DNA from 2 places in the Streptomyces sp. NPDC088785 genome. Region 1 is predicted to be linked to the other one. Evidence: riboswitches for the same ligand, from Rfam matches in the RefSeq annotation. Region 1 holds a riboswitch; the other holds the start of a gene.

Region 1 (5,772 bases):
CCGGCGAGCGGCAGCGCGATCCGGCGCCGGACGTGGTGGAGCAGGGGCGGCCGGCGCGGGTGGGGTCCGGGCGGGGCGGCCGGGCGCAACGCCCGGACGGTGACGGCGTCGGCGCGGGCGGCGAGCGCGTCGTGCAGGCGGCGTTCGGTCGGCCGGGCGGGCCGTCCGGCGGGGTCCGGCCATGGGGGGCGGGGCGGTCGGGGCGTCATATCCGGCCCTCCAGGATCTTTTCGAGTGCGTCCAGCGCGCGGCTGGCGTTCGACTTCACCGCGCCCCTGCTGATGCCGAGGGTGGTGGCGATCTCGGCCTCGCTGAGGTCGGCCCAGTAGCGCAGCACGAGGACCTCGCGGCGGCGCGGGGTGAGCCGGGCGAGCGCGGCGAGGACCTCGCGGTGCGCCTCGTCGAGGACGACGGATTCCTCGGCGGAGGGCGTCTCGCCGGCCGGCGGCGGGGTCCAGGCGCGGGCCGTGCGGCGCCGGCGCAGCACCGAACGGGCGGTGTTGACGACCGACGTCCGCAGGTAGCCGAGCGCGTTGTCGACCTCCGTGATCCGCTCGCCGTGGCGTCGGTAGAGCGCGGTGAACGCGTCCTGCACGACGTCCTCGGCGGTGGACAGGTCGTCCACGAGCAGCACCGCGAGCCGGACCATGCGCAGCCGGTGCGCGTGGTAGAGCTCGCTGATCGTGGGCGGCCGCTCGGGCCGTGCGGGCGGGTACGGGCGCGTGCCGCCGTACGCGGAGGTGTGCGGCGGCGTGTCCGGTCCCGGCGCCGTTTCGAGCGTGCCGCGGTCGTGGCGCAGCAGCCCGCGCAGCACCTCCCGCCACCCGGGGCGGCCCCGGCCGTGCGGGAGCGTGAACGGCCGGGGCCGGTGGGCGGGTTCGATGGCTGCGGGGCTGTGCACGGGGGTTCCTCGGGGCGGGTGTCAGCGGTGCGAGCGGCGGCGTGCGGCGAAGAGGGCACCCGCCCCGCCGGCGACGAGGACGGCGGCCCCGGCGCCCAGGGCGGTGGTGCCGGTCCGCGAGGCGCCGGTGTGGGCCAGCTCGTCCTGGGAGGGGGCGGGCGCGGGCGCCGCGGTGCCGCCGGGCGCCGCCGAGGGGGCTTCGCTCCCCGCCTTCCCCGGGGCGGCCGGCGCGGCCGAGGGCGCGTCGGACGGCGGCTCGCTGGCGGCCGGGGTCGGAGCGGCGGTGCCGGGGGCGGAGGGCACGGGGCTCGGCGTGGCGGTGGCGGCGGCCGTGGCAGCGGCCGTGGGGGCGGCCGACGCGTGGGCCGGGGCGGCGTGGGCGGCGGGCGTCGTGGCCAGGGCGGCCAGCAGGCCGGTGGCGATCAGGGCGCTGCGGACGGGGACGAGGTGGTTCACGGTCGTACTCCACATGTCGGGACGGGCAGACGGTCGGGGCCGTCGGGGGGACGGGGACGAGTCGGGAGGGTCGGGAGGGTCGGGACGGGGCGCCGGAGGGCGCCCTTCACCTCCACACGACGCGCGAGCCCGCCGCGGGTTGCCGCGCTCGGAGAGATTTCTTCGCCGGGAGCGCGGCGGGCGCCGGGGCCCCAGTCTGGCCATCGCGGACGGCGGGCCCGTAGGGTGGGCCCCGCAGCTGGTTCGCCCCGTCCGCCAGGCGGGATGCGTCGCAAGAGGGAACCCGGTGGGAATCCGGGACTGCCCCGCAGCGGTGAGTGGGAACGACCGCCGTCATACGCACTGGGCCCGAGGAACGGGACCTGGGAAGCGACGGCCAGTAGATGTCCTCCGTCCGGACGAACCGTACGGAGAACGCGCCCGCGAGTCCGAAGACCTGCCAACTGCCCGTGCGCGTACGACGCGTGCGCGGACATCCCGGTGACCTCGTGGGCGGGTCGGCGTGCATATCCGGCGGACGGCCGCGCGGCACAGCGCGGGGAGCCCCGCCGTTTCTGTCGCTCCTTCACGCGTTCGGGTCCTCGGGATCCCAGGGATACGTCTCTCGAAGGAGAACTCCGTGACCACGAGGACCGCAGCCGCGGCAGCACGGGCCACCGTGTACGGCTACCCCCGTCAGGGGAGCGACCGTGAACTGAAGAAGGCCGTCGAGGGGTACTGGAAGGGCCGGGTCACCGCCGACGCCCTGCGGGACACCGCCGCCGGGCTGCGCCGCGCCCGCCGCGCGGAGCTGGCGGCCGCCGGCATCGACGAGATCCCCACCGGCGACTTCTCGTACTACGACCACGTCCTGGACACCACGGTGATGGTCGGCGCGATCCCCGAGCGCCACCGGGCCGCCGTCGAGGCCGACGCCCTGGACGGCTACTTCGCGATGGCGCGCGGCACCCAGGACGTGGCGCCGCTGGAGATGACCAAGTGGTTCGACACGAACTACCACTACCTGGTGCCCGAGTTGGGACCGGACACGGTGTTCGGCGCCGACTCCGCCCGGCAGGTCGCCGAGTTCCGGGAGGCGTCCGCCGAGGGCCGCGCCGCCCGTCCGGTCCTGGTCGGCCCCGTCACGTACCTCCTGCTGGCGAAGCCCGCTCCGGGCGTCGCCGCCGGGTTCGACCCGCTGACCCTGCTGGACCGGCTGCTGCCGGTGTACGCCGAGGTCCTCGCCGACCTGCGGGCCGCCGGGGCGGACTGGGTGCAGCTCGACGAGCCCGCGCTGGTGCAGGACCGCACGCCGGCCGAACTGAACGCCGCGGAACGGGCCTACCGCGAGCTGGGTGGGGCGAGCGACCGGCCCCGGCTGCTGGTGGCCTCCTACTTCGACCGGCTCGGCGACGCCCTGCCGGTGCTGGCGAAGGCGCCCGTCGAGGGTCTCGCCCTCGACTTCACCGGCGCCGCGGCGGGCCAACTGGACGCGCTCGCCGCCGTCGGCGGGCTGCCGGGCAAGCGGCTGGTCGCCGGCGTGGTCGACGGCCGCAACATCTGGGTCAACGACCTGGAGAAGTCCCTCGCCACGCTCGGCACCCTGCTGGGGCTCGCCGACCGGGTGGACGTCGCCGCGTCCTGCTCGCTGCTGCACGTGCCGCTGGACACCGCCCTGGAGCGGGAGATCGACCCGCAGATCCTGCGCTGGCTCGCCTTCGCCCGCCAGAAGACGGCGGAGGTCGCCACGCTCGCCAGGGGGATCGCCCGCGGCACGGACGCGATCGCCGCGGAGCTGGCGGTGAACCGTGCGGCGCTCTCCTCCCGTGCCACCTCGCCCCTCACCCGTGACCCCGCGGTGCGGGCCCGCGCCGCCGCGGTCACCGGCGCGGACACCCGGCGCTCGCTGCCGTACCCCGAGCGGGCGGCGGCCCAGCGCGCCCGGCTGAAGCTGCCGCTGCTGCCGACGACCACCATCGGCTCGTTCCCGCAGACCGCCGAACTGCGCACGGCGCGCGCCGATGTGCGTGCGGGACGGATCGACACCGCGGGCTACGAGGAGCGCGTCAGGGACGAGATCCGCGAGGTCGTCGCCTTCCAGGAGAAGACCGGCATCGACGTCCTGGTGCACGGTGAGCCCGAACGGAACGACATGGTGCAGTACTTCGCGGAGCGGCTCACCGGCTTTCTGGCGACGCGGCACGGCTGGGTGCAGTCCTACGGCACCCGTTACGTCCGGCCGCCGGTCCTGGCCGGTGACATCTCCCGTCCCGAGCCGATGACGGTGCGCTGGACGTCGTACGCGCAGTCGCTGTCCGAGCGCCCCGTCAAGGGCATGCTGACCGGGCCGGTGACCATGCTCGCCTGGTCCTTCGTCCGCGACGACCAGCCGCTCGGCGACACCGCGCGCCAGGTCGCGCTCGCGCTGCGCGACGAGGTCCACGACCTGGAGGCGAGCGGCACCCCGGTCATCCAGGTCGACGAGCCCGCGCTGCGCGAGACGCTGCCGCTGCGGGCCGCCGGCCGCGCCGCCTACCTGGACTGGGCGACGGAGGCGTTCCGGCTGACCACCGCGGGCGTGCGGCCGGACACCCAGATCCACACGCACATGTGCTACGCCGAGTTCGGCGACATCGTGCAGGCGATCGACGACCTCGACGCCGACGTGATCAGCCTGGAGGCGGCGCGCTCGCACATGCAGGTCGCCGCGGAACTCGCCGCGCACGGCTACCCGCGCGAGGCCGGTCCCGGGGTGTACGACATCCACTCGCCGCGCGTGCCGAGCGCGCGGGAGGCGGCGGCCCTGCTGCGCAAGGGACTTGAGGCGATTCCGGCCGAGCGGCTGTGGGTCAATCCGGACTGCGGCCTGAAGACCCGCGGCTGGCCGGAGACCCGCTCGTCCCTGGAGAACCTGGTGTCGGCCGCGCGGACCGTGCGCGGGGAGCTCGGTCCGGCCTGATCCGGTGTCACCGGGCCGGGACCCGAACGGTGTCCCGGCCCGGTGACGACGCGCAGGTCGGAGCGGACATCCCGGGTCCCGCCCGGCCGGCCGCGCGCGTGCCGAATGCGGGCAGAATCGGCCGAGTTCGAGAAAAACTGCAGGTCAGTTGCGTTACCATGAGCGTCGCTCCACGATCGGCCGGACACCGGACACGCACCCCACGGTCCGAGGCAATCCGAGAGGACATGAACGGTGTACTGCCCCTTCTGCAGGCTCCCCGACAGCCGTGTCATCGACAGCCGGTCGACCGATGACGGCACATCGATCCGCCGCCGCCGGCAGTGCGCGCACTGCCAGCGCCGTTTCACCACGCTGGAGACGTACTCCCTGCTCGTGGTCAAGCGCAGCGGTGTGACCGAGCCGTTCAGCCGCACCAAGATCGTCAGCAGTGTCCGCAAGGCGTGCCAGGGGCGTCCCATCACGGAGGACATGCTCGACCGGCTCGGCCAGCAGGTGGAGGAGAACCTGCGGGCCGCGGGGAGCGCCCAATTGAGCACCCATGACGTGGGGCTCGCCGTTCTGGAGCCGCTCAGCGAGCTGGACCCGGTGGCCTACATGCGGTTCGCCTCCGTCTACCGCGCCTTCGAGTCCCTCAGCGACTTCGAGAACGCCATCGCGGAGCTGCGGGCCAAGTGCGGCCAGGCGGTGGACTGACCACCGCGGGGTGGTCAGTCCGTGGAGGGGTGGTCAGTCCGTGGCGGGCGCGGGCCGCTCGCCCGGCCCGTCCGGGTTCCGCAGCAGGTAGGTGTCCATGATCCAGCCGTGCCGCGCGCGGGCCTCGGAGCGCACCTGCCGGATGCGGTCGCGGACCTCGTCCAGGGGCCCGGCGATCAGCAGTTCGTCCGGGGTACCCAGGTAGGCGCCCCAGTAGATCCACCGGCCCGCGCCCTCGACCCGGGTGAACGACTCGCCGCCGTCGAGCATGACGACGACGTCCCCGTCGTCGTGCCGGTCGACCTCGGGCAGCCGGCGGGCCGGGGTGATGTGCACGGGGCGGCCGACCTGGTTGAGGGGGATGCGGTGGCGCGCGGCGAGCGTGGACACGCTGGTGATGCCGGGGATCACCTCGACGGCCGCGTCGACCCGGCCGCGGGTCCCGATGTCGGCGAGGATGCCGAGGGTGCTGTCGTAGAGCGACGGGTCGCCCCACACGAGGAACGCTCCGGTCCCGCCGGGCTCCAGCTCGTCCAGCATCAGCCGCTCGAAGAGGTCGCCGCGCCGGGCGCGCCAGTCCTCGATGGTGGACGTGTAGGCGGAGCGGTCCATGGGACGGCGGTTGCGGCTCGGGTCCTCGACCTCCACCACGCGGTACGGGGCCTCGGCGTGCTCCTCCAGCATCTGGTGGCGCAGGTCCGTGAGCGCGGACTTGTCGGCCCCCTTGCCGACGACGAAGAAGACGTCGGCGCGCCGGATGGCCTTCACGGCCTGGAGGGTC
Region 2 (5,772 bases), on a different contig from region 1:
GAGCCGGTGACGGGGTGGCCATCGATCTCGATACGTACGTCAAGGGCGTCCTCGCCGGGAAGCGGGCCGTGGTGGCGCGGGCGATCACCCTGGTGGAGTCCACGCGTCCCGGGCACCGCCGCCTGGCGCAGGAGTTGCTGACGGAGCTGCTGCCGTACAGCGGCCGGGCCCGTCGGATCGGCGTCAGCGGGGTGCCGGGGGTGGGGAAGTCGACGTTCATCGACGCGTTCGGCTCCCTGCTGACCGGGCGCGGCCACCGGGTGGCGGTGCTCGCGGTCGATCCGTCGTCCAGCCGCACGGGCGGCTCCATCCTCGGCGACAAGACGCGGATGGAGCGGCTCGCGGTCGATCCGGACGCCTTCGTGCGCCCCTCCCCCACGGCCGGGACGCTCGGCGGTGTCGCGAAGGCGACCCGCGAGTCGATCGTCGTCATGGAGGCCGCCGGGTACGACGTCGTGCTGGTGGAGACGGTCGGCGTCGGCCAGTCGGAGACGGCCGTGGCGAATATGGTCGACACGTTCCTGCTGCTGTCGCTGGCGCGGACCGGTGACCAGTTGCAGGGCATCAAGAAGGGTGTGCTGGAGCTGGCCGACGTCATCGCGGTGAACAAGGCCGACGGGCCGCACGAGCGGGACGCGCGGTCGGCGGCGCGCGAACTGTCGGGCGCGCTGCGGCTGATGCACGGCAAGGACGCGTTCTGGACGCCTCCGGTGCTGTGGTGCAGCGCCCGGGAGCGGACCGGGCTCGACGAGGTGTGGGAGCGCGTCGAGCGGCACCGCTCGCTCCTCGACTCGACGGGCCGGCTGGCGGAGCGGCGGCGTACGCAACAGGTCGACTGGACCTGGACGATGGTGCGCGACGAGCTGCTCGGGCGGCTGCACGCCGATCCGGCGGTGCGCGCGGTCACGCCCGGTCTGGAGCGTCAGGTCCGGGACGGCGAGCTCACGGCGACGCTGGCCGCCGAGCGGATCCTCGACACGTTCGGGCAGCGGGACGCGCACTGACGCGTCCCGGTCGCCGGGTCACCCGGTCAGGCAGCAGTCTCCGCACGTGCCGCCGCCGGGGGCGCGGTAGAGGAGGCAGCAGCTGTTGCGGCGGAACGCCGGCCCGGGGCCGGTGATCCGGCCGGTACCGCGCAGTCGGCCGGTCCGCAGCAGGTCGCGGGTCAGCCGGCCGAGCGGGGCGCGCAGGGCGGGCAGCGTCCGCTGGAGCTGGGCCGCCGAACCGACCAGCGCGGACGCGGAGTTGCCGGCCAGCAGGCCCGGCGCGATCTTCACGGTGAGGCCGTCCTCGACGTTCCGCAGCGCGCCGTCCACCTCCGCGTGGACGGCGTCGGCCGGCGCCGGCAGCCGTGCCGTGAGCCGTCCCCGCGCGCCGTTCAGGCGTACGGCCGTGCCGTCCCCCGCCCATTCCGCGGCGTCCATCGCGGGCAGGATCCCGTGCACGAGCACGCAGGCGAGGACCGGCGACCACAGCCGTGCGGCGAGTCCCAGGTGGGCGACGGAGACGCCGACGCGGGGCTCGGCCGTCCCGAAACGGTCGTTGACGGCCCGGGCCCGGGCGGCGAACCCTTCGCGCAGTCCGCGGCCGTCGGCGGGCGCCCCCTGCCGGGGTGTGCCGGGCGCGGCCGTGTCGAGGGCGAAGAACCCGCCGAGCCGCGCCAGGTCGCGCAGCGCCTCGGCGACCTGTTCCGGCCGGGCCTCGCCCGCCGGGTGCGCGGTGGCGTTCACGAGCCGGCCGGGGCGCGGCGCGGCGGCTTGATGAGGTAGAGGTCGAGGATGTCGGGGCGGGCGGCGACACCGGGGCCGCCGGCCCGTACCCAGTCCGCTATGTCCTCGGTGGCGTCGGGGTCGTTGACCAGGCCGAGCCAGACCGGGCGGGCACCTGCCGCCCGGCCGGCCGTCGAGGGCTGGACGACGATGACGTTGGCCTGTTCGCAGACGTCCAGGCACTCACTGATCCGCACCGGGGCGATCTGGCGCAGCCGCGCGGTCTGGGCCGCGTGGTCGCCGTCGACCTTGACGGTGCCGCAGCAGCAGTCGCGGCAGACCACCACCCGGCACGGGACGGCCCGGGCTCCCGTCGCCGTGGTCGTGTCGGTGCCGTCGGCGGGCCGCTCGGGCATGCCGTGTCCTTCCTCTCGCCGGGGAGGTCCGCCCCGGGGTGCTTCGAGGAGGCGACAGCGTGAGTCTCCTGGCTCTCGGGTCCGCGCTCGTCCCGGCCTTCCCACCCCGCGCGGGGCAGTGGCTCGTCGGGATCCGCTCGCCGATCACAGTGGCGGTACCGCACCGGAATCGCACCGGTTTCCTCGGGCGGCTGTCGCCCATGTCAGGGGCCATCATGCCATTCGGCGCGCCGCTGTCCACGGGGCGTCGGGGGCCGGTGCCGGGCTCCGGCGACGGCCGACGCGGCCGTGCGGTCGCGGGTACCGGGTCGCGGGTCGCGGGTCGCGGGTCGCGGGTCGCGGGTCGCGGGTCGCGGCGAACGACACGGCCGGACGGTCGCGGGTCCAGGTGACCGGAGCGTCGTGGACGCGGAGGACCGGAGGCCCGCACCGGCGGGCCCGCGGGCCTCCCGGTCCTCTTGCGTGGGGTCAGTCGGTTCGCGTGGGGTCAGTCGATGCAGAACTCGTTGCCCTCGATGTCCTGCATCGGGATGCAGGACTCGTTCTCCTCGTCGGCGTACAGGGTGGTCACGTGGGTCGCGCCGAGGGCGACGAGGCGGGCGCACTCGGCCTCCAGGACGGCGAGGCGTTCGGCGCCCTTGAGACCGGTGGCGGTGCGTACGTCGAGGTGCACGCGGTTCTTGACGACACGGCCCTCGGGAACGCGCTGGAAGTACAGGCGCGGGCCCGCGCCCGAGGGGTCGACGCAGGCGGACCACGTGTCGCGCTCCTCGGGCGGCTGCGCGGCCCGGTACTCGTCCCAGGTGCCGAACTCCTCCGGCGGCGTGGGCATGACGTACCCCAGCACCTCGCACCAGAACCGGGCGACACGCTCGGGTTCCGCGCAGTCGAAGGTCACTTGGAACTGCTTGATCGTTGACATCGGCGCACCATACCAACGTCGTCCGCCCGCCCACCTCCCTATTTCCGGAAGGCCCGGCGCGCGGCCGGTGTCACAGTCCGGCGAGGGTCGCCCTGAGCTGTCCGGGCGTCAGGGCGGCGGCCGGGAGCGGAGGTTGCGCGGCGGCGGGACGCAGCCCGGCCAGGAGGAGGGCGAGGGGACGGCGCCAGGCGTCGGGCGCGGCCGCGGCGGTGAGCGCGGGGACGGCCCGCCCCAGCGCGGCGAGGCCGAACAGCACGTCCTCCACGACGACATCGGCGCGGACGGAGCCCTGCGCCTGTCCGCGCCGCAGGAGTTCGTCCACGGTCCGGTGGTTGTGCGCGTGGACGGCGTCCAGCGCCGTGACGCCCTCCAGGCTCGTGGTCATCAGGTCGTTCGTGCCCCGGTCCGTGGCGAGCACCGTGAACACGACCTCCAGGTAGCCGGTCAGGCCGGCCCACGCGTCGGCGGCCGCGCGCGCTTCCTCGCCGGCGGTCATCGTGCCGCCCAACTGATCGCGGAAGACGGCGTCGACGAGGTCGGCGCGGGCCGGGAAGTGCCGGTACAGGGTCGCGTTGCCCACGTTGGCCCGGCGGGCGACGACGTCGAGGGGGGCCGCGAGGCCCTGCTCCCGGAACAGCTCGCGCGCGGCCTCGACGATCAGCTCCCGGTTGCGTCGCGCGTCGCGTCGCCGGTGTGCCGTCGTGCCGGATGCGGCGCCGGCCATGTGGTCCTCCTTCACGCGTCTCCCCGGGACATCCGGGGAGTGGTCCCCGGTGGAGATGCTATCGTCCATCAAAACGGGGAGCACTCCCCGTTTGGCGCGGGGTGAGGAGCGGGTCATGGGGGATGCGGGCAGGGCACTCGTCCTGGGCGGTGGCGGGCCGGTCGGCGGGGCGTGGCTGGTCGGCGTCCTGGCCGGTCTCGCGGAGTCCGGGTGCGATCCGGCCGACGCCGACCTGACGGCGGGCGCGTCGGCCGGGGCCGTCTTCGCCGCCCGGCTGCTGTCGGGGCAGTCCCCGCAGGAGCTGTACGAGCGTCAGCTGGCCGGCGCGGACCGCGTCGACCTGGGGGTCACGGTCGTCCAGACGCTCCGGTTCCTCCGGGCGGCCCTCGGGTCGCGGGACCCCGACCGCTCCGCGCGCCGCCTCGGCCGGGCCGCGCTCGCCGCCCGGACCGTCCCGGAGCACGTGGTGCTCGACACGGTGCGCACGCTGCTGGACGGCGTGCGGGACTGGCCCGACCGTCCGCTGCGGCTCGCGGCCGTGGACGCCGCGACGGGCGCCACCGGCGCCTTCGACCGGCACACGGGCGCGACGGTCGTCGAAGCGGTCGCCGCCAGTTGCGCCGTTCCCCTGGTGTGGCCACCGATCACGCTGTCGGGCCGGCGGTGGATGGACGGCGGCAGCCGGTCGACGGCTCCGCTGGAGCTGGCCCGCGGCCACCGGCGCGTCCTGGCCGTGGTCCCCCTCCCCTCCGCCGTCGGGCCGCACCCGCACGCCGGGCGCCAGGCCGCCGCGCTGACGGCGGAGGGGAGCCACGTCACGCTCGTCACGCCCGACGCGGCGGCGCGCCGCGCCATGGGGCGGAACATGACCGCGGACCACCGCAGGCCCGGCGCCGCGCGTGCCGGCCGCGCGCAGGCGCGGGCGCTGGCCGCGTTCGGCGCGATCGACGACCTCCTGCCCGCCTGAGCCCTCCCCCGGACGCCTCCCGGCGACGGCCGGCGCCACCACCGCGACACCACCGGACCACCACCGCACCACTACCACCACCGCGACACACCGCACGCGAACGAAGCGAGGGACGACTCCATGCCATCGACATCTCCACGGGACGACGCGGCCGCTCCCGGCCACGATCCCGCGCACGCCCCCTTCCCGGAGTACGCGGCGCTACGGGCGCGCGGACCGGTCCATCGGGTGGTCGTCCCCGGGAGCGGTCCGAGCTGGCTCGTGGTGAGCCGGGACGCGGCACGCCGGGCGCTGGCCGATCCCCGGCTGAGCAACGACATCCGCCACTCGGCGACCTGGACGGACGACGGCGGGCACGCCCTCGGGCGGAACATGCTCCAGAGCGACGCGCCGCACCACACGCGGCTGCGCAAGCTCGTCGCCGGGCACTTCACGGCCGGGCGGATCCGCTCGCTGCGGCCGCGGATCGAGGCCCTCGCGGACGGCCTGCTCCGCGACCTGCCCGACGAGGGTGTCGTCGACGCGGTCGAGCGGTACGCGCTGCCTCTGCCGGTCGCGGTGATCTGCGAGCTGCTCGGCGTGCCGCAGGACGCGCGGGACGCCTTCCACGCCTGGTCGCGCGAGCTGGTGCTGCCCACGTCCGAGGAGGCGGCGGCAGCGGCCGGAGCGCACCTGACCGGGCTCATCGGCGAGCTGGTCGACCGGAAGACCGCCGCTCCCGACGGCACCCTGCTCAGCGAGCTGGCCGCCGCCGGACGGGACGGCGTCCTCTCGGCCGACGAACTCCTCGGCATGGTCTTCCTGCTGCTCGTCGCCGGGCACGAGACGACCGTCAATCTGATCTCGGCGGCGCTGTTCAGCCTCCTCGCCGAGCCCGGCCTGGCGGCGCGGGTGCGCGCGGATCCGTCGCTGACGGCCGCCGTGGTCGAGGAGTCGCTGCGCTTCCACGCGCCGGTGCACTCCAGCGCCTTCCGGTTCGCGGCGGAGCCGCTGGAGCTGGCGGGGGCGTCGATCGCGGCGGGCGACGCGGTGCT

What was found. A riboswitch is a leader RNA that binds a small molecule or an ion and turns the genes downstream of it on or off. The one in region 1 is predicted to bind cobalamin.
Region 2: linked by a shared signal. The riboswitch ahead of ACIP5K_RS27855 ((2Fe-2S) ferredoxin domain-containing protein) and the one ahead of metE (5-methyltetrahydropteroyltriglutamate--homocysteine S-methyltransferase) in region 1 are both predicted to bind cobalamin.

What each region holds. Positions count from the first base shown of each region.
Region 1 is NZ_JBIVKH010000004.1:276,999-282,770, reverse strand. Features, by position in the region: gene ACIP5K_RS15275 (hypothetical protein) at 1-209, opposite strand, end outside; gene ACIP5K_RS15270 (RNA polymerase sigma factor) at 206-901, opposite strand; gene ACIP5K_RS15265 (sortase-dependent protein) at 923-1,357, opposite strand; cobalamin riboswitch at 1,580-1,816, shown strand; gene metE (5-methyltetrahydropteroyltriglutamate--homocysteine S-methyltransferase) at 1,977-4,295, shown strand; gene nrdR (transcriptional regulator NrdR) at 4,530-4,991, shown strand; gene cobF (precorrin-6A synthase (deacetylating)) at 5,025-5,772, opposite strand, start outside.
Region 2 is NZ_JBIVKH010000012.1:196,873-202,644, reverse strand. Features, by position in the region: gene scpA (methylmalonyl-CoA mutase) at 1-2, shown strand, start outside; gene meaB (methylmalonyl Co-A mutase-associated GTPase MeaB) at 15-1,004, shown strand; gene ACIP5K_RS27860 ((2Fe-2S)-binding protein) at 1,023-1,730, opposite strand; gene ACIP5K_RS27855 ((2Fe-2S) ferredoxin domain-containing protein) at 1,727-2,125, opposite strand; cobalamin riboswitch at 2,187-2,310, opposite strand; gene ACIP5K_RS27850 (VOC family protein) at 2,613-3,047, opposite strand; gene ACIP5K_RS27845 (TetR/AcrR family transcriptional regulator) at 3,118-3,771, opposite strand; gene ACIP5K_RS27840 (patatin-like phospholipase family protein) at 3,887-4,738, shown strand; gene ACIP5K_RS27835 (cytochrome P450) at 4,859-5,772, shown strand, end outside.